2 regions of the Actinomadura sp. genome follow, and region 2 is predicted to be linked to the other one. Evidence: riboswitches for the same ligand, from Rfam matches in the RefSeq annotation. Region 2 holds a riboswitch; the other holds the start of a gene.
What was found. A riboswitch is a leader RNA that binds a small molecule or an ion and turns the genes downstream of it on or off. The one in region 2 is predicted to bind glycine.
Positions count from the first base shown of each region.

Region 1: another riboswitch for glycine. It lies ahead of gcvT (glycine cleavage system aminomethyltransferase GcvT); the one in region 2 lies ahead of gcvP (aminomethyl-transferring glycine dehydrogenase).

Region 1 covers NZ_JBIQHY010000080.1:1,258-10,854, forward strand. Annotated here, with positions in the region: gene ACIWVC_RS23755 (PLP-dependent cysteine synthase family protein) at 1-811, shown strand, start outside; gene ACIWVC_RS23760 (M50 family metallopeptidase) at 801-2,099, opposite strand; gene ACIWVC_RS23765 (hypothetical protein) at 2,332-2,688, shown strand; glycine riboswitch at 2,738-2,833, shown strand; gene gcvT (glycine cleavage system aminomethyltransferase GcvT) at 2,995-4,134, shown strand; gene gcvH (glycine cleavage system protein GcvH) at 4,150-4,539, shown strand; gene glyA (serine hydroxymethyltransferase) at 4,536-5,792, shown strand; gene ACIWVC_RS23785 (L-serine ammonia-lyase) at 5,849-7,219, shown strand; gene ACIWVC_RS23790 (helix-turn-helix transcriptional regulator) at 7,206-8,171, opposite strand; gene ACIWVC_RS23795 (DinB family protein) at 8,234-8,797, shown strand; gene ACIWVC_RS23800 (VOC family protein) at 8,799-9,236, shown strand; gene ACIWVC_RS23805 (LysE family translocator) at 9,307-9,597, shown strand, end outside.
Region 2 covers NZ_JBIQHY010000039.1:17,676-27,272, forward strand. Annotated here, with positions in the region: gene ACIWVC_RS15995 (lactate utilization protein C) at 1-533, opposite strand, end outside; gene ACIWVC_RS16000 (LUD domain-containing protein) at 530-1,978, opposite strand; gene ACIWVC_RS16005 ((Fe-S)-binding protein) at 1,975-2,703, opposite strand; gene ACIWVC_RS16010 (DUF5999 family protein) at 2,979-3,182, shown strand; gene ACIWVC_RS16015 (alpha/beta family hydrolase) at 3,337-3,933, opposite strand; gene ACIWVC_RS16020 (PPOX class F420-dependent oxidoreductase) at 3,985-4,410, shown strand; gene ACIWVC_RS16025 (tetratricopeptide repeat protein) at 4,407-5,492, opposite strand; gene gcvP (aminomethyl-transferring glycine dehydrogenase) at 5,617-8,487, opposite strand; glycine riboswitch at 8,658-8,752, opposite strand; gene ACIWVC_RS16035 (YbhN family protein) at 9,047-9,597, shown strand, end outside.

The sequences.
Region 1 (9,597 bases), on a different contig from region 2:
GGAGGCGTACTTCGCGCGGCTGCTCGGCCTGCCGTTCATCGCGGTGATGCCCGCCTCGACCAGCCCGGAGAAGATCCAGCTGATCGAGTTCCACGGGGGCCGCTGCCACCTGGTGGACGACCCGTCCGCGATCTACGACGAGGCGCGGCGGCTCGCGGCCGGGTGCGGCGGGCACTTCATGGACCAGTTCACCTACGCCGAGCGCGCGACGGACTGGCGCGGCAACAACAACATCGCCGAGTCGATCTTCGAGCAGATGCGGCTGGAGCGGTTCCCGGAGCCGTCCTGGATCGTGGTCGGCGCGGGCACCGGCGGGACGTCCGCGACGATCGGCCGGTACGCGCGCTACCGGCGGTTCCAGACGCGGCTCGCCGTCGTCGACCCCGAGGGCTCGGCGTTCCACGGCTCGTTCGCCGACGGCGACCCGGACCGGACGGCGGCCGGCTCGCGGATCGAGGGCATCGGCCGGCCCCGCGTGGAGCCGTCGTTCCTGCCGACGGTCATCGACCGGATGATCCGGGTGCCGGACGCGGCGTCCGTCGCGGCGATGCGCTGGACGGCCGAGGTCAGCGGCCGCAACGTGGGCGGCTCGACCGGCACCAACATGTGGGGCGCGGCGGAGCTGATCGCGGAGATGCGGGCGCGCGGCGAGCGCGGCAGCGTCGTCACTCTGATCTGCGACGGCGGCGAGCGCTACTCCGGCACCTACGGGTCGGACGCGTGGCTCGCCGCGCAGGGCCTCGACATCGAGCCCTACCTCGCCGCGCTGAACGATTTCCGGAAGACGGGCGAGATGCCCGCTATCCCGTGACGGTGACGGGGTTCACGAGGTCGGCGTAGATCAGCAGGCCGCCCATGACGATCAGCACGACCGCCATCACGTACGTGACCGGCAGCGCCTTGGCGACGTCCACGTAGCCGGGGTCGGGCCTGCGGAAGATCTTCGCGAACGCCTTCTTCACGGCCTCCAGCAGGGCGCCGGCGATGTGGCCGCCGTCCAGCGGGAGCAGCGGGACGAGGTTGAACAGCCCGACCGCGAGGTTCAGCGACCCGAGCAGCATCACGAAGAACGACACCTTCTCGGCGCCGGTGTAGTCGTGGGACGCGGCGACCTCGCCGCCGATCCGGCTGACGCCGACGACGCCGACCGGCCCGTTCGGGTCGCGCTTCTCGTCGCCGAACGCGGCGTTCCAGACGCCGACCATCTTCTGCGGCATCCGGAAGAGCGCGCCCGCGGTGCGCGCGGTCAGGTCGGTCATCGTGCTCGCGACCGCGCCCGGCCCCTGCCGCTCCATCGCCTGCGCCGGCGTGATGCCGAGGAACCCGACGTTGACGATCTTGTCGGGGTCGTCCAGGTCGTGCATCTGGTTGCGGGTGATCGGCACGTCGAGCCGCAGGTTCCGCCCGCCGCGCTCGACGGTCATCGGGACGGTCCTGCCGCCGCTGTCGCGGATCAGCACCCGCAGCTCGTCGTAGTCGTCGATCTTCTTGCCGCCGAACGACACGATACGGTCGCCGGCCTTCAGCCCGACCTGCGCGGCCGGGGTGGGGGCGGCGTTCGCCGGGCAGTCCTTCAGCTGCGACTGGCTGGCGGGCACCATGCAGTCGTGGACCTGCTCGATCACCGGCTGCGGCTGCTTGACGCCGATCCCCATCAGCAGGATCGCGAAGAACATCACCGCGAGCACCAGGTTCATCGCGGGGCCGCCGAACATGATGAGCATCTTCTGCCACCACTTCTTGGCGTAGAACACGCGGTCCTCGTCGCCCGGCCTGATCTCCTCCATCGCGGCGCCGCGGGCCGACTCGATGAGCCCCTGCCACGGGCCGGTGCTGACCTGCCGCACCTGCCCGGGGGCGTCGCCCTTGCGCGGCGGCAGCATCCCGATCATGCGGATGTAGCCGCCGAGCGGGATCCACTTGACGCCGTACTCGGTCTCGCCCTTGCGCCTGGACCACATCGTCGGCCCGAACCCGACCATGAACTGGGTCGTCCGCACCTTGAAGAGCTTGGCGAAGGAGAAATGCCCGAGCTCGTGCAGCGCGATGGACACCAGCAGGCCGAAGAACAGGATCAGCATTCCCGCCAGGTAGACCATCCGGCGTGCCCTTCAACTCGTGCGCCCGCGCTCACCGCGGGTGATCTCGGGTGACCAACTCAGGGTACGTTACGGAACCCGATCCGGTTTAAGTCAACCGAGACTGCGCGGACGCCCGTTTGATGCGAGTTGCTAAACCGGGCCCGCGGCATTGGCACGCGCCGCGATATCCGCGCGCCGCCCCGCCCGCGCATCATGGGCCGGTCCCGTCCCCGGTGCACGGAGGTCCACCTTGAAGCTCGGTCATGTGGCGGTGCTGGCGCTCGTGCTGGCGCTCAGCGGATGCGGCGGCTCCGGCGACGGCGGCTCCGGCGACGGCGGCTCCGGCGACGGCAAAGGCGCACCGCCCTCGCCCGCGGCCTCGGCACCGGCGTCGGCGCCGTCCGGCGCGCCCGGGAAAGGCGGCGCGCCGACGCCCGGACCGTCCAGCGCGGCCGAGAGGTTCAACGACTGCATGCACCGCCAGGGCGTGAAACTGCCGAGCCCGAACCCGTCGACGACGCCCGGCAAGGCGGAGCTGGAGAAGATGAAGGCGGCCCTGCGGGCGTGCGTGAGGTCGCTGTCCGCGTCGCCGTCGCCGGCGGGCTGACGGCGGGTGGTCGCGGGGCAGGGCCGCTGCTAGATTTGCGGTCAGCCGTTGATCCCGTGCGGGAGAGTCCCACGCAGCCGGCGTGGGGCGCCGAAGGAGCAAATCCTCCCCGGAACCTCTCAGGCCCACGGACCGCACGGGCCAGGCGACCTCTGGAAAGCGGGGACCCGGTCCCCCGCCGAAGGTGAAAGCCCGCGTGCAGGCGGGTGAAGCTCTCAGGCGCAGATGACAGAGGGGGAGGCACCGAGACGCCCGGTGCGCGAGTGGGACGATGGACCACGCGCCCGTGACGAAGGAGCCGAACCGATGTCCGCCGAGTCAAAGTCCGCCGAGCCGAAGACCACCCCGCTGCACGAGGTCCACCGGGACCTCGGCGCGAACATGGTCGACTTCGCCGGCTACCTGATGCCGCTGCGCTACAGGAGCGAGACGGCCGAGCACGAGGCCGTCCGCACCGGCGCCGGGCTGTTCGACCTGTCGCACATGGGGGAGATCTTCGTGTCCGGGCCGGGCGCCGGGGCGGCCCTCGACTACGCGCTGGTCGGGAACCTGTCCCCGATGGCGGTCGGCAAGGCCCGCTACACGATGCTCTGCGCGCCGGACGGCGGCGTCCTCGACGACCTGATCGTGTACCGGCTCGCCGACCGGGAGGCGGCGGGAGGCGGCCGCGGGGGCGAAGCGCAGACCTGGATGGTCGTCGCGAACGCCGCGAACACCGCCGTCGTCCGGGACGCGCTGACCGAGCGGGCGGCGGGCTTCGAGGCGGTCGTCGACGACCGCTCCGACGCCTACGCGCTGATCGCCCTGCAGGGCCCGCGCTCGCAGGAGATCCTCGAACGGTTCACCGAGGCGACGCTCGCCGGCCTCAGGTACTACGCGATCCTGGCGGACCGGGTCGCGGGCGTCGACGCGCTGGTCGCCCGCACCGGGTACACGGGCGAGGACGGCTTCGAGCTGTTCGTGGACGCCTCCGACGCGGTCCCGCTGTGGCGGGCGCTCGCCGCGGTGGACGGGGTCGTCCCGGCGGGGCTCGCGGCGCGCGACTCGCTGCGCCTGGAAGCGGGCATGCCGCTGTACGGCAACGAGCTGACCGCCGAGACCAACCCGTTCGAGGCGGGCCTCGGCCGGGTCGTGAAGCTGGACAAGCCCGTCGATTTCGTGGGCAAGGCGGCCCTGGCGGCGCAGGCGCAGACCCCGCCGGGCCGTAGGCTCGTGGGACTGGCCGCGCGCGGGCGTCGCGCGCCGCGGAAGGGGTACCAGGTCGTCACGTCCGGCGGCACGCCGTGCGGGGTGGTGACGAGCGGCGCCCCTTCGCCCACACTGGGCAAGCCGATCGCCCTGGCCTACCTCGACAGCGGCGTCGAGGAGTCGGGCCTGGCCGTGGACGTCCGCGGCCGGCACGAGCCGGTGGACGTGGTCGACCTGCCGTTCTACAAGCGTCCCTGAAAGAGAGAGAACATCGTGAGCGTTCCGGAGCAGCTCCGCTACAGCGAAGAGCACGAGTGGGTGTCCGGCCTCGGCGGCGAGGACGGCATCGTCACCGTCGGCATCACGGCGCACGCCGCCGACGCGCTCGGCGAGATCGTCTACCTCGAGCTGCAGCCGTCCGAGGGCGACACCGTCGAGGCGGGCGAGCCCTGCGGCGAGGTCGAGTCGACCAAGTCGGTGAGCGACCTGTACTCCCCGGTCAGCGGCGAGGTCACCGCGATCAACAGCGCGGTGGTGGACGAGCCGAAGGTGATCAACGACGACCCGTACGGCGAGGGCTGGATCTTCAAGGTGCGGATCTCCGACGAGCCCGGCGACCTGCTCGACTCGGCCGCCTACGAGAAGCTGATCGAGGAAGCATGAGCCTCTACGACTCCCTCGCGGCGGCCGATCCCGAGGTCGCCGAGGCCGTCGCCGCGGAGCTGCGCCGCCAGCAGTCCACGCTGGAGATGATCGCGTCGGAGAACTTCGCGCCGGTCTCCGTGCTGGAGGCGCAGGGCTCCGTGCTGACGAACAAGTACGCCGAGGGCTACCCGGGCAGGCGGTACTACGGCGGCTGCGAGTACGTCGACGTCACCGAGCAGCTCGCCATCGACCGGGCGAAGGCGCTGTTCGGCGCCGAGCACGCGAACGTCCAGCCGCACAGCGGGGCGCAGGCCAACACGGCGGTGTACTTCGCGCTGCTGCAGCACGGCGACACGATCCTGGGGCTCGACCTCGCGCACGGCGGCCACCTGACCCACGGGATGCGGCTGAACTACTCGGGCAAGACGCTGAACGTGGTGCCGTACCACGTCCGCGCCGAGGACGGCCTGGTCGACATGGACGAGGTCGCCTCGCTCGCGGCCGAGCACCGGCCCAAGATGATCGTGGCGGGCTGGTCGGCGTACCCGCGGCAGCTCGACTTCCCGGCGTTCCGCAAGATCGCCGACTCGGTCGGGGCGCTGCTCATGGTCGACATGGCGCACTTCGCCGGGCTCGTCGCGGCGGGGCTGCACCCGTCGCCGGTCCCGCACGCGGACATCGTCACGACGACCACGCACAAGACGCTCGGCGGCCCGCGCGGCGGGCTGATCCTCGCCCGCGAGGAGTTCGGCAAGAAGATCAACTCGGCGGTGTTCCCCGGCATGCAGGGCGGCCCGCTGGAGCACGTGATCGCCGCCAAGGCCGTCGCCCTCAAGATCGCCGCGTCGGAGGAGTTCAAGGCCCGGCAGGCCCGCACCGTCGAGGGCGCGAAGCTGCTCGCGGAGCGCCTCCTCGCCGAGGACTCCGCCAAGGCGGGCGTGAAGGTCCTCACCGGCGGGACGGACGTCCACCTCGTCCTGGTCGACCTGGTGGACTCCGACCTCACCGGGCGCGACGCCGAGGACCGCCTGCACGACGTCGGCATCACGGTGAACCGCAACGCGGTGCCGAACGACCCGCGCCCGCCGATGGTCACGTCCGGCCTGCGCATCGGCACGCCGGCCCTCGCCACCCGCGGCTTCACCGCCGACGACTTCGCGGAGGTCGCGGACGTGATCGCGCTCGCCCTCCAGCCGTCCTTCGACCGCGACGCCCTCGCGGCCCGGGTGAAGGCGCTGGCGGACGAGCATCCCCTGTATCCCGACCTGTGACGTCTCCGCGCCCCCTCCCGCCACCGGGAGGGGGCGCAGCTACAACGAGGTAGCTCATGGCCATCAGCGTCTTCGACCTGTTCAAGATCGGCATCGGCCCGTCGTCGTCCCACACCGGCGGCCCGATGGCGGCGGCCCACCGTTTCGCCCGCGGCCTGGAACGCGACGGGCTGCTGGAGAAGACCGCCTCGGTGCGGGTCGTGCTGTACGGCTCGCTGGGCCTCACCGGCAAGGGCCACGGCAGCGACAAGGCCGTCATGCTCGGCCTGGAGGGCGACAAGCCGGAACTGGTCGACGTGGACCGGGTGGACGAACGCCTGGCGGCGATCCGCGAACGCGGGGCGCTGCGCCTCTTCGACGACCACGACATCCCCTTCGTGGTCAACGAGCACCTGCGCTTCGAGCGCAGGGAGTCGCTGCCCGGCCACCCCAACGGCATGCGCTTCACCGCCTACGCCGGCGGCGGCGAAGAGCTGCGGTCCAAGGTCTACTACTCGGTCGGCGGCGGTTTCGTCGTGGACGAGAACGCCACCGGCGCCGACCGCATCAAGGCCGACGACACCGTCCTCCCCCACCCGTTCGACACGGCCGCCGCCCTCCTCGACCGCTGCCGCGAGACGGGCCTGTCCGTCTCCGCGCTGATGCTGGAGAACGAGACGGCGTTCGGCCGCACCCCCGAGGAGGTCCGCGAGGAGCTGCTCGCCCTCTGGCGCGTCATGCAGGACTGCGTGGCCCGGGGCTGCACCCGGGAGGGCCTCCTCCCCGGCGGGCTGAAGGTGCGCCGCCGCGCGCCCCAGCTCCACCGCGGGCTCTCGGCCGAGAAGGCGTCCGACCCGCTCCACGCGATGGACTGGGTCACCCTCTTCGCGCTCGCGGTGAACGAGGAGAACGCCGCCGGCGGGCGCATCGTCACCGCCCCCACGAACGGCGCCGCCGGCATCGTCCCGGCCGTCCTGCACTACTACGACCGCTTCCTGCCCGGCGGCGACGAGGGCATCGTCCGCTTCCTCCTCACCGCGGGCGCGATCGGCGTCCTGTTCAAGCAGAACGCCTCGATCTCCGGCGCCGAGGTCGGCTGCCAGGGCGAGGTCGGCTCCGCCTGCTCCATGGCCGCCGCCGGCCTCACCGAGGTCCTGGGCGGCACCCCCGAGCAGGTCGAGAACGCCGCCGAGATCGGCATCGAGCACAACCTCGGCCTGACCTGCGACCCGGTCGGCGGCCTGGTCCAGGTCCCCTGCATCGAGCGCAACGCGATCGGCGCCATCAAGGCCATCAGCGCCGCGCGCATCTCGCTGCGCGGCGACGGCCGCCACTTCGTCACCCTCGACAAGGCCGTCAAGACCATGCGGGACACCGGCCGCGACATGCTCGACAAGTACAAGGAGACCTCGCGCGGCGGCCTGGCCGTCAACGTCATCGAATGCTGACCCCGGACATCGCCGCCAGGCGGCGGGCGAGCCGGGCGGCGGCGGCCCGCAGCTCGGCGGGCTCCAGCACCTCGGCCTCGAAGCCCAGCCGCACCACGTGCACGGCGAGCCAATCGAGATCGTCCCCGCCCGCGATGAGGACGCACCAGCCGTCGCGGTCCTCCTCGACCCGGCCCACCTGGGGCGGCACCAGCTCCCGCACCCGGCCGGCCTCGGCCCGCAGCCGCACCCGGGCGAGGTGGCGGTACGGCGCCTCCGTGACGGAGCGCTGGACGTAGGCGACCGGGTCCGGATGCTCCCGCGGCCGGAAATGCCAGGTCGTCGCCGCCACCTCGCGCATCCGGTCGAGCCGGAACGTGCGCCAGTCGCCGCGGTCGACGTCCCAGGCCATCAGGTACCAGCGGCGGGCGGTGGCGACCATCCGCACCGGCTCCACCGTGCGCTCCCGCTCCCCGCCGCCGGGGGCGGCGTACCGGAACCGCACCCGGACGGCGTCGCGGCAGGCCCGCGCGAGCGTCACGAGCACCTCGGCGTCGATCTCGACCCCGGGGCCGACGAGGGTCTCGGTGGCGCCGTGCACCGCGCGCACCTCGGCGCGCAGCCGGGGCGGCATCACCTGGTCGAGCTTCGCCAGCGCCCGCAGCGCCGCCTCGCCCGCCCCGGCGACCGTGCCGCCCGAGGCCATGCGCAGGGACACCGCGGTCGCGATCGCCTCCTCGTCGTCCAGCAGCAGCGGCGGCAGCCGGGTGCCCGCGCCGAGCCGGTAGCCGCCGCCGACGCCCGCCGCCGCGCGGACGGGGTACCCGAGCGCGCGCAGCCGCTCCACGTCGCGGCGCACCGAGCGGTCGGTCACCCCGAGCTCGGCGGCGAGCTCGGCGGCGGTCCAGGACGGCCTGCGCTGCAGCAGCGCGAGCAGCCGCAGCACCCGCTCGGTCGTCGCCTCAACGGTCACGCGGTCATCGTGGCACACATCGCGGAACGTTCCTGTCCGCAATTGGGGGAAGGCTGGGTGCCATGACGTGGAACACCATGCTCCGGGACCAGATCGCCTGGCACTGGGACAACCAGCTCCGCCCCCGCCTCGACGGGCTCACGGACGACGAGTACTTCTGGGAGCCGGCCCCCGGCTGCTGGAGCGTCCGCCCGCGCGGCACCGGCACCGCACCGGTGCGGGCCGGGGCCGGCGCGATGACGATCGACTTCGCGTTCCCGCCGCCCGACCCGCCGCCGTTCACGACGGTCGCCTGGCGGCTCGCGCACGTCATCGTCGGCGTGCTCGCGATGCGCAGCGCCTCGCACTTCGGCCGCGCGGCCACGGACTACGACACGTTCGAGTACGCCGGGACCGCCGCCGGGGCGCTGGCGCAGCTCGACGCCGAGTACGCGACCTGGCTGGCGGGCGTCGAGTCCCTGGGCGAGGAGGGCCTGGCGCGCCCCTGCGGGCCCGCCGAGGGCCCGTACGCCGAGGAGCCGATGGCGACGCTCGTCCTGCACATCAACCGGGAGCTGATCCACCACCTCGCCGAGGTGAGCCTGCTCCGCGACCTCTACCTGCACACCCGACGGGAGGCGAGCTGACATGGCCCGCGACGTACAGATCACCTTCGACTGCGCCGACCCGGCCGCCCTCGCGGCGTTCTGGGCCGAGGTCCTCGGCTACCGGCTGCAGGACCCGCCCGGCGGCTTCGCGTCCTGGGACGAGGCCCTGGAGGCGATGGGCGTCCCGCCCGAGCGGCGCAACGACGCCTCGGCGGTGGTCGACCCCGAGGGCGCCGGCCCCCGCCTCTTCTTCCAGCGCGTCCCGGAGGGCAAGCAGGCCAAGAACCGCGTGCACCTGGACGTCCGGGCCGCGCCCGGCCTTGAGGGCGACGCCCGGATGGCCGCCCTGGAGACCGAGGCCGGACGCCTCGTCTCCCTCGGCGCCGCCCGCCTCCAGCGCCACGATCCGGCGCCCCCGCTCGGCGCCGGCCACATCGTGATGGCCGACCCCGAGGGCAACGAGTTCTGCCTCGACTGACCGCCCCGAGCGCCGCGGCCCCGCCTGATCCGATTTCCCCGGGCGGGCCGCGGCGTGTGAGGATCACGGCATGCCCGTCGATCCGCACCTGCTCGCCCTGTTCTTCGCGACCTCGGTCGTCGCCATGGTCATTCCCGGGCCCGACATGCTGTTCGTCCTCGGCTGCGGGATGCGGGGCGGCGCGCGGGCCGGGCTGCTCGCCACGGCCGGGGTCGCGACGAGCGAGGCCGTCCACGTGGCGGTGGCCGCGGCCGGGCTGGCGGCGCTGTTCGCGGCGGTGCCGGTCGCGTTCACGGTGGTGCGGACCGCGGGCGCCGCGTACCTGGTCTACCTGGGCGTCCAGACCCTGCGGCACCGCGGG
Region 2 (9,597 bases):
CGCGCCGGGTCCAGCCGGGTGACCGCCTCCGGGACCGTCCCGACGATCTGGTCGGCGCGCACGACGCACAGGTGGAAGCCGGGCACGAGCGTCAGCGCCCGCCTCCCCTGCGCCCGGCCGCCGTCCAGGACGACCGTGCCGGTCTGCGCGACCGCCAGGGCGCAGCCGGTCACCGCGCCGTCCACGGCGGCGAGCGCGTCGATGTCGAGCGCCGGGGTGTCGGCGAGCGCGCGGACGCCGTCCAGCTCGGCGAGCCACCCGAACGGCAGGTCGGCCGGGACGACGATCTGCTTGGCCTCCCGCGCCCACAGCGCGGCCGCCACCGCGGTGCCCGCCTCGTCCGCGCCGACGTGCCGCACCGCCGCCCGGTTGTCGGCGACCCGCTCGGTGAACAGGGCGATGACGTCCGCCCGCGTCTCGGCCTCCGCCCCGGTCAGCCGCCGCGCGTAGCCGCGCGGCACCGGGGGATGGGCGCCGCGCGTCCCGCCGAGCGCGTAGCGCACCCGGCGCAGCACCTCCTCGCGCGCGCTCACGCCCGCGTCCCGTTCCACCAGGCGCGGAAGCTCTCCGCGGGCGGCGCCGGCAGGTCGCGCGCCTCGGTCCACCTGCCGAGCAGGCCGGGCAGGCGGCGGATCCGCCCGCCGCGCGACAGCAGCCGCGCCCACCGGGTGCCGCGCCGCAGCGCCGCCTCGTGCCGGCGGGGATCGCCCATCGTCCAGGCCAGGCCGCGCATCAGCACCATCTCGGGCGTCGGGACGGGCCGCCGGCGGCGCGACTCGACGACCGTGCCGCGCAGGTGGACCAGCACCTCCGGGATGTCGATCTTCACCGGGCAGACGTCGGCGCAGGCGCCGCACAGCGTGGACGCGTACGGCAGCGACGCGGCGGCCGCGCTCTCCACGCCGAGCAGCTGCGGGGTCAGGATCGCGCCGATCGGCCCCGGGTGGACCGGGCCGTAGGGGCGCCCGCCCGTGCGCTCGTAGACGGGGCAGACGTTCAGGCAGGCCGAGCAGCGGATGCAGCGCAGCGCGGCGCGCCCCACCTCGTCCGCGAGCGCGCGGGTGCGGCCGTTGTCGAGCAGGACGAGGTGGAACGCGCTCGGCCCGTCGCCCCGCGTCACCCCCGTCCACGTCGACACGTACGGGGTCATCCGGTCGCCGGTCGACGCGCGCGGGAGCAGCTGGAGGAACACCTCCATGTCGTCCCACGCCGGGACGACCTTGTCGATGCCGGCGACGCAGATCAGCGTCTCCGGCAGGGTCAGGCACATCCGCGCGTTGCCCTCGGACTCCACCACGACGGCCGTGCCGCTCTCGGCGACCAGGAAGTTCGCGCCGGTGATCGCGACGCGGGCGCGCAGGAACGGCTCGCGCAGGTGGGCGCGGGCCGCGGCGGCGAGCGCCTCCGGGTCGCCGGGCAGGTCCGGCCCGGCGGCGGGCATCGCGCGCCGGAACAGCTCGTGGATCTGCGCGCGGTCGCGGTGCGCGGCCGCCGACAGCGGATGGGACGCCTCGTCCCCGCCGAGCCGGGCGGCCAGGTCCGCGACGGCGGTCTCGCGGACCGTCACCCCCATCGCGGCCAGCGCGCCCGCGGCGCCGATCTCCCGGAGGGCGAGCGACGACGCCGCCACGACCTCCGCGGCGCCGGCCTCCCGCACCAGGCCGGCGACGACGCGGCGGGCCTCGGCCGCGTCGGCCGCCCAGTGCACGGTGCCGCCCGCCTCGGTGACGGCCCGTTCCAGCTCCTCCAGGTGGACGTCGAGGTTGCGGAGCGCGTCGTCGCCGATGGCGCGGCCCGCCTCGCGCAGCTCCTCCCAGTCGGCGGGCTCGGCGGACGCCGCGGCCGCCCGCTCGCGCAGCGCCGCGGTGGCGCGGCGCAGGTTGCGGCGCAGTCCGGTGTCGGCCAGCGCGGGACGGGCCGCGGCGGCGAACTTCGGCATCGGCGGCGGGACCGGCCCGCCCGGCGGCGCGGCGGTCACGACGGCCCCGTCGCGGCGAGGATCTCGGCCAGGTGCGCGGTCCGGACGCCGGCGCGCAGCCTGGACAGCGCCCCGCCGATGTGGGCGAGGCAGGAGTCGTCGACGGCGCACACCACGTCCGCGCCCGTGCCGCGGATGCGCCCGACCTTGTCGGCGACCATCGCGACCGACACGTCGGCGTTCTTCAGCGCGAACGCGCCGCCGAACCCGCAGCACTCCTCCGCGCCCGGCAGCTCCACCAGGTCGAGGCCCTTCACCGCGCGCAGCAGCCGCAGCGGCCGGTCGCCGAGCCTCAGCGCCCGCAGGGACTGGCAGGACGGATGGTAGGCGACCCGGTGCGGGAAGTACGCGCCGACGTCGGTGACCCCGAGGACGTCCACGAGGAACTCGGTCAGCTCGTAGACGGCGAGGCCCGCGGCGGCGCGGGCCAGGCCGGGGTCGCGGGCCGCGCGCGCGATCCGCGGGTAGGCGTCCCGGACGGCGGCGGCGCAGGACGCCGACGGCGCCACCACGACGCCGGCGCCCTCGAACGCCGCGGTGTACGCGCGGGCCAGATCGGCGGCCTCGCGGTGGTAGCCCGCCGACCAGTGGATCTGCCCGCAGCACGTCTGCCCCGAGGGGAATACCACGTCATGGCCGAGACGTTCCAAAAGGACGGTAACGGCCCTCCCCGTATCGGGGAACAGAGCGTCATCGAAGCACGCAACGGACAAAGCGACCCGCATCGGCCTCACTCCCCCTACGCCGTAAGGCGTTTCCCCCGTGCGCCATCGTAGGGGTTTCCGACCCGTCGGCGTGTCGTTCTTCATCCGTTATCTCGAGGGAGGGACCCTATGCCTGGCACCACGGAGTGAGGGTGGTCACATCCGACCGGTACTCCGGTACCAACGGACAACCGTCCCAACGGGCTATAGCCGATGGGTGCGAACCACTCCACACTGGGGTGCGTCAATTAAGGAAAGCACCACGACCGACCAGTAGTTGAGACCGGAGGCACGCCATGTGCCCGCACCAGCCGCCCTGTCCCTCGCACGACGCACCCGACCGCGACGCCGCCCGGACGCTGGCCTCGCACCCCGAGCAGGGGTGGAGCCTGCTGTGCAACGGCGTCGTGCTCTTCGAGGACACCGGTGAGCTGCTGCCCGACGGGGGAGTCATCGCGCCGCACCGGCCGACGGACCTGCAGGCGCCGTCCGCCGCTTGAGCGGTCTCCACGGGGGACTAGTTCAAACGGGTGATCATCCTCGGGGGCAACGCCCACCACCGTCCGACCTCCGGGCCCGCACCGGGCCCGGAGCCACCGGCCTCCCGGCCCGCCGGCCCGTCCGCGGACGGGCCGTTCGCATGTCCGGCGGACGTCAGCGCGCCGCCCACTTGCGCAGCCACGGCTCCACCGCACGGCCGACCGCGGCGGGGTCCCGGCTCAGGTCGTGCCGCTCCCCCGCCAGCACCGCCACGTGCGCGGCGTCCGCCTCGTCCGGCACGCCGAACGGGTCGCGGTCGCCGTTGACGACCAGGACCTCCGCCCCCGCCGAACGCAGCTCCCCCACCCGCGTCCTGTCCGGCCTGCCCGGCGGGTGCAGCGGGAACGCCAGCGCCACCACGCCCGCCGCTCCGGCCGGAGCCGCCGTGCGGCACGCCACCCGTGCGCCGTTGCTGCGGCCGCCCTGCACGAGGGGGACGCCCGCGAACCTCTCCCGCAGCGGCACGACGATCTCCAGCCAGGCCGCGTCCTGCTTGGCCGGCGGGCCGGGCGCCCTGCGGCCCGCGAACCGGAACGGCTGGGTCACCCGAGCGACCGCGCCGCCGAGCCCGAGCGCCGCGTCCCGCACGGCGAGCAGGTCGGGCGCCTCCACGCTCCCGTTGGACCCGTGCGTCAGGACCAGCAGGAACGCCGGGCCCTCCACCTCGTCCAGCACCACCTCGGCGGGCCCGTGCGCCGTCGCGACCTCCATACCGGCCACCGTAGCGGGCGCCCCCGGCGACCTTTGCGGAAGACTGGCCGCATGGAGAAGATGACCGACAGCGAGTGGCGCGCGTTCGTCATGGAGGGCACCCGCACCGGCAAGGCGGCCGTCACCCGCAGGGACGGCTCCCCGCACGTCACGCCGATCTGGTTCGTCCTCGACGGCGACGACGTGCTGTTCAACACCGGCCGCGGCTCCGTCAAGGGGCGCGTCCTCGCCCGCGACCCGCGCCTGTCGATCTGCGTGGACGACCAGACCCCGCCGTTCTCGTACGTGCAGCTCCAGGCGGAGGCGACGCTCATCGAGGACCTGGCGGAGATGCGCCGCTGGGCCACCGCCATCGGCGGCCGCTACATGGGCGCCGGCCGGGCCGAGGAGTTCGGCGCGCGCAACGCCGTCCCCACCGAGTACCTCGTCCGCGCCCGCATCACGAAGGTGATCGCCGAGCGCGCCATCGCCGGCTAGGCGTCCGGCCCGCCCATCGCCAGGCGGAGCCGCTCGGCGAAGCTCTCGTGCAGCAGCGGCCCCCACGGGTAGCCGTCCGGGACGCGGACCGCGCCGCCGAGGAGCTCGTGGGTCTCGTCCCCCCGCCCCTCGGCGTACCGGACGGCGAGCAGCGAGTACATGTGGTCGAGCGCGCCGAACGCCTCCCCGGCGAGCGCGGGAAGCGTCCCGTCCGACACGGCCTGCTCCACGACCGGCTCCCACCACAGGCCGTCGTCGTCCTCGGCGAAGTCGCGGCGAAGCCTCGCCCGCACCTGCGGGGCGATGCCGGGGTCGCCCAGCCCGCGCCGCCACACCTCGCCCGCCTCGGCGCCCCGCCCGCGCAGCGGCAGCGTCCGCGCCAGCAGCTCGGTGGCCAGCGGGCCGGCCTCCGGGTCGGACGGCTCCGCCGCCAGCGCCGCGCCGAACGCGCCGATCGCCTGGTCGAGGTAGGAGATGCCGAGCGCGACGGCGAGCCGCGCGTACGCGTACGGGGCGGCGTCCCGGTCGATCAGCCGCAGCCCCGCCGCCAGGATCCGCTGCGCCCGCGCCGGGTCGCCGCGCTCCAGCAGCCGCTGCGCCAGGTCGTGCGCGGCGAGCGGCCCGTACTCGGCGTCGCCCGTCCCGATCGCCGACTCCCAGTGGTCCCGCGCCGCGTCGAAGTCGCCGGCGTCGTCGGCGATGCGGGCCAGGGCCAGGTGGGCGGGCGGCAGGTAGGCGGGGTTGCCGAAGTCGACCACCGCGCCCCACGCGGGCACCGCCGCCTCCGGCTCGCCCGCCCGCTCATAGGTCAGCGCCAGATGGTAGGCGGCGCGCGGCCCGTACTCCGGGTCGGCGGTGGCGATCGCGGCCCGGTCGGCCTCCCTGGCCCGCTCCACCTCCCCCGCGTCGTCGAGGACGACGGCGAGCCCGAGCGCCGCCTGCGCCCGGCACGGCGTCTCGCCCATGCCCAGCACCTTCTCGAACAGCAGCGCCGCCCGCCCCGCCTCGCCGTTCTCGGCGAGGCTCCGGGCCTCCTCGCACATCCGCGCCGGGTCGGACGTCTCGTCCGGCAACTCGCTCATCGGCCTCTGCCCTCTGCGGCTCCTGGAAGTCCGCACCGAGACTAGCGACCCGGCCCCGCCGCGTCCCGCGACGACACCCCGAAACCCCCTTCAAGATCATGAATTCGCCCAGGGGGCGGGCCGGTCAGTCCTCGAACGCCTCGGGCGGCGGGCAGGAGCAGACCAGGTTGCGGTCGCCGTAGGCCTGGTCTATCCGGCGGACGGGGGGCCAGTACTTGCCCTCGCGCAGGGACGGGACGGGGTAGGCGGCCTCCTCGCGGGTGTAGGGGTGCTTCCAGTCGTCGGAGAGCAGGCAGGCGGCGGTGTGCGGGGCGTTCTTGAGCGGGTTGTCCTCGCGGTCGTAGGAGCCGTCGGCGACCCGCTGGATCTCCCGGCGGATCCCGATCATGGCGTCGCAGAAGCGGTCGAGCTCGGCGAGGTCCTCGGACTCGGTGGGCTCGATCATCAGCGTGCCGGCCACGGGGAAGGAGAGCGTCGGGGCGTGGAAGCCGTAGTCGATGAGGCGCTTGGCGACGTCCTCGGCGGTGATCCCCGTCTCCTTGGTGATCTTGCGGAGGTCGGCGATGCACTCGTGCGCGACCAGGCCGTTCCGTCCGGTGTAGAGGATCGGGTAGTGCGGGGCGAGCCGCGCGGCGAGGTAGTTCGCGGCGATGATCGCGCCCTCGGTGGCGGCGCGCAGGCCGTCCGGGCCCATCATGGCGATGTAGGCCCAGGAGATCGGCAGGATGCCCGCCGACCCCCACGGGGCCGCGGAGACCGGGCCGACGCCCGTCTCCGGGCCCGCCTCCGCCCGGAGCGGGTGGTTCGGCAGGAACGGGACGAGGTGCTCGCGGACGCCGATCGGGCCGACGCCGGGCCCGCCGCCGCCGTGCGGGATGCAGAACGTCTTGTGCAGGTTGAGGTGCGAGACGTCCGAGCCGAACTCGCCGGGGCGGGCGAGGCCGACGAGCGCGTTCAGGTTGGCGCCGTCGACGTAGACCTGGCCGCCCGCCTCGTGGACGGCGCCGCACACCTCGGTGATCGTCTCCTCGAAGACGCCGTGCGTGGACGGGTAGGTCACCATGATCGCGGCGAGCCGGCCGCGGTGCTCGTCGATCTTGGCGTGCAGATCGTCCAGCGCCACGTTGCCGCCCTCGTCGCACTTCACGACGACGACGCGCATCCCGGCCATGGCGGCGCTGGCGGCGTTGGTGCCGTGCGCCGAGGAGGGGATCAGGCAGACGTCGCGGTGCTCCTCGCCGCGGGACGCGTGGTAGCCGCGGATCGCGAGGAGCCCGGCCAGCTCGCCCTGCGAGCCCGCGTTCGGCTGGACGGACACCTTCGCGTACCCGGTGATCTCGGCGAGGGCGTCCTCCAGCTCGCCGATCAGCTCGAGGTAGCCGGCGGCCTGGTCGACGGGCGCGAACGGGTGGATGTCCGCGAACTGCGGCCAGGTGATCGGCTCCATCTCGGCGGTCGCGTTCAGCTTCATCGTGCAGGAGCCGAGCGGGATCATGGACCGGTCGAGCGCGACGTCCTTGTCCTGGAGGCGGCGCAGGTAGCGCAGCATCGCGGTCTCGGAGCGGTGCGCGTGGAAGACCGGGTGGGTGAGGTAGGGGCTCTCGCGGCGCAGCGCGTCCGGGATCGCCTCGGCGGCGTCGCCGGCGGGGGCGGCGCCGAACGCGTCGAGGACGGCGGCGACGTGCTCGGGCAGCGTGGTCTCGTCGCAGGCGACGCCGACGCGGTCGGGGCCGTCCTGGCGCAGGTTGATCCCGCGCTCGCGGGCCGCGGCGACGACCTCGGCGGCCCGTCCGGGCACGCGGGCGAGGACGGTGTCGAAGAACGCGCCGTGCACGACCTCGACGCCGGCGGCGCGCAGCCCGGCGGCGATCTCGGCGGCGCGGCGGTGCGCGCGCTGCGCGATCGCGGCCAGCCCCTCCGGGCCGTGGTAGACGGCGTACATGCCCGCCATCACGGCGAGGAGGACCTGGGCGGTGCAGATGTTGCTGGTGGCCTTCTCGCGGCGGATGTGCTGCTCGCGGGTCTGCAGCGCCAGCCGGTAGGCGGTCGCGCCGTCGGCGTCGACGGACACGCCGACGAGGCGTCCGGGCAGCTGCCGCTGGATGCCCTCGCCGACCGCCATGTAGCCGGCGTGCGGGCCGCCGAAGCCGTAGGGGACGCCGAACCGCTGCGCGGAGCCCACGGCGATGTCGGCGCCGGACTCGCCCGGCGGGCGCAGCAGCGTCAGCGCCAGCAGGTCGGCGGCCACGACCGCCTTCGCGCCGCGCTCGTGCGCCTGCGCGATGACCGGCGCCAGGTCGCGGACGGCCCCGGACGCGCCCGGGTACTGCAGCAGGACGCCGAAGAAGTCGCCGTCCGGCAGCCCCTCGGACAGGTCTGCGGTCACCACCTCGATGCCCAGCGGGACCGCCCGGGTCCGGATGACCTCGGCGGTCTGCGGGAGCGCGTCGGCGTCGACGAGGAACGTCCCGGGCTCCTTGCGCTTGGACACGCGGTGCGCGAGGGCCATCGCCTCGGCGGCGGCGGTGCCCTCGTCCAGCAGGGAGGCGTTCGCGACGGGCAGCCCGGTCAGGTCGGCGACCACGGTCTGGAAGTTCAGCAGCGCCTCGAGCCGGCCCTGCGAGATCTCCGGCTGGTAGGGCGTGTAGGCGGTGTACCAGCCGGGGTTCTCCAGGACGTTCCGCATGATCACGCCGGGGGTGGTCGTCCCGTGGTAGCCGAGGCCGATCATGGACGTCAGCACGGTGTTGCGGGACGCCAGCTCGCGGAGCCGGTCCAGCGCGGCGGACTCGCTGAGCGCGGGCGGCAGGTCCAGCGGGCGGCCGGTGCGGATCGCGGCGGGGACCGCGGCGTCGATCAGCGCCTCGGCGCCGGAGTAGCCGATGGCGGCCAGCATCCGGGCGTGGTCGTCCGGGCCGGGGCCGATGTGCCGGTCGGCGAACACGGCGCGCGGCCGCTGCGGCGCGGCCACGGGGGCGAAGAACTGGGCGGTCATGGAGAGCCTCCTGGCTGCTGCGGTCGCTCAGGTCCGCCGCCGGCGCGGGCCGGCGGCAGGTCTCCCCCTCTGTCATCGGCACCTGAGAGCTTCACCCGCGCGGCGGGATTTCCCCTTCGGTGAGCCGCCTTCCCCGCCCGCGGGGATCGACGCCTGCTTTCCAGAGGTGCCTCGCCCGAGCGGTCCTTTTGCCTGAGAGGTTCCGGGGAGGTTGCCCCTTCGGCGCCCCGCGCTGGCTGCACGGGGTCTCTCCCGCCCAGGGTCGACGGCATGTCCTGACGAAACCCTACCCAAAGCCGGGTCCGGGCGGTCGTCCCGGGCCCCGGCGGGTGGGGGCCTCCCCCGCGCGGACACGGGTGCCGTCCCCACCGCCCCGGGTGGTACCGGCCGGTACGATGTGCTCACTCACCTGGGACAAGACGGACCTCGGGCCACGGGGACGGAGATGGGGCTGCGAGGTGCACGCGCGACCGGCCGGGGGCCGGGACGGCACTCGACGCCGCGCCCCGGATTCTGGGACGCTGATCACGATGGCGGACGGTCAGGGCGGCGGTACGGCGTGACACAGACCCACGACGGCACGGTGCGCCCGCGGCACGGCGCGACCGCCGGCGTGCCCGTCGACGAGCCCGCCCAGCCCGACCGGATCCGCCGGCCGTCCGACGCGATCAGGTTCGCGGCGTCGGTGGTGGGGCTGGCGGCGGTGATGCTGCTGGTGTCGATCGCGCAGCAGACCACGCACGGCCTGCAGACCGACATCGCGGAGGGCACCGCGCACGCGCCGCGGCTGCTGCTGACGCTGGCGACGCTGGTGTCGAGCTTCGGGGTGCTGGCGGTGCCGATCGCGTTCGCCGTCGAGCGGCTGTTCCGCAAGGACGGGACGCGCGTCGCGATCGCGCTGCTCGCCGCCGTGATCGCGTTCGGGATCACGGTGGGCCTGGACGACCTGGTGGTGCGGGCGGCACCGGGCGGCGTGCTCGACTCGCTGATCTGGGGCGGCACCGAGACCGCGCCCGTGCACACCGACATCGCGCCCGTGATCGCGTTCGTGAGCGCGGTCGGGATGGCGGGCCGCGCCCGCTGGCAGGCCGCGACCTGGACCATGATCGG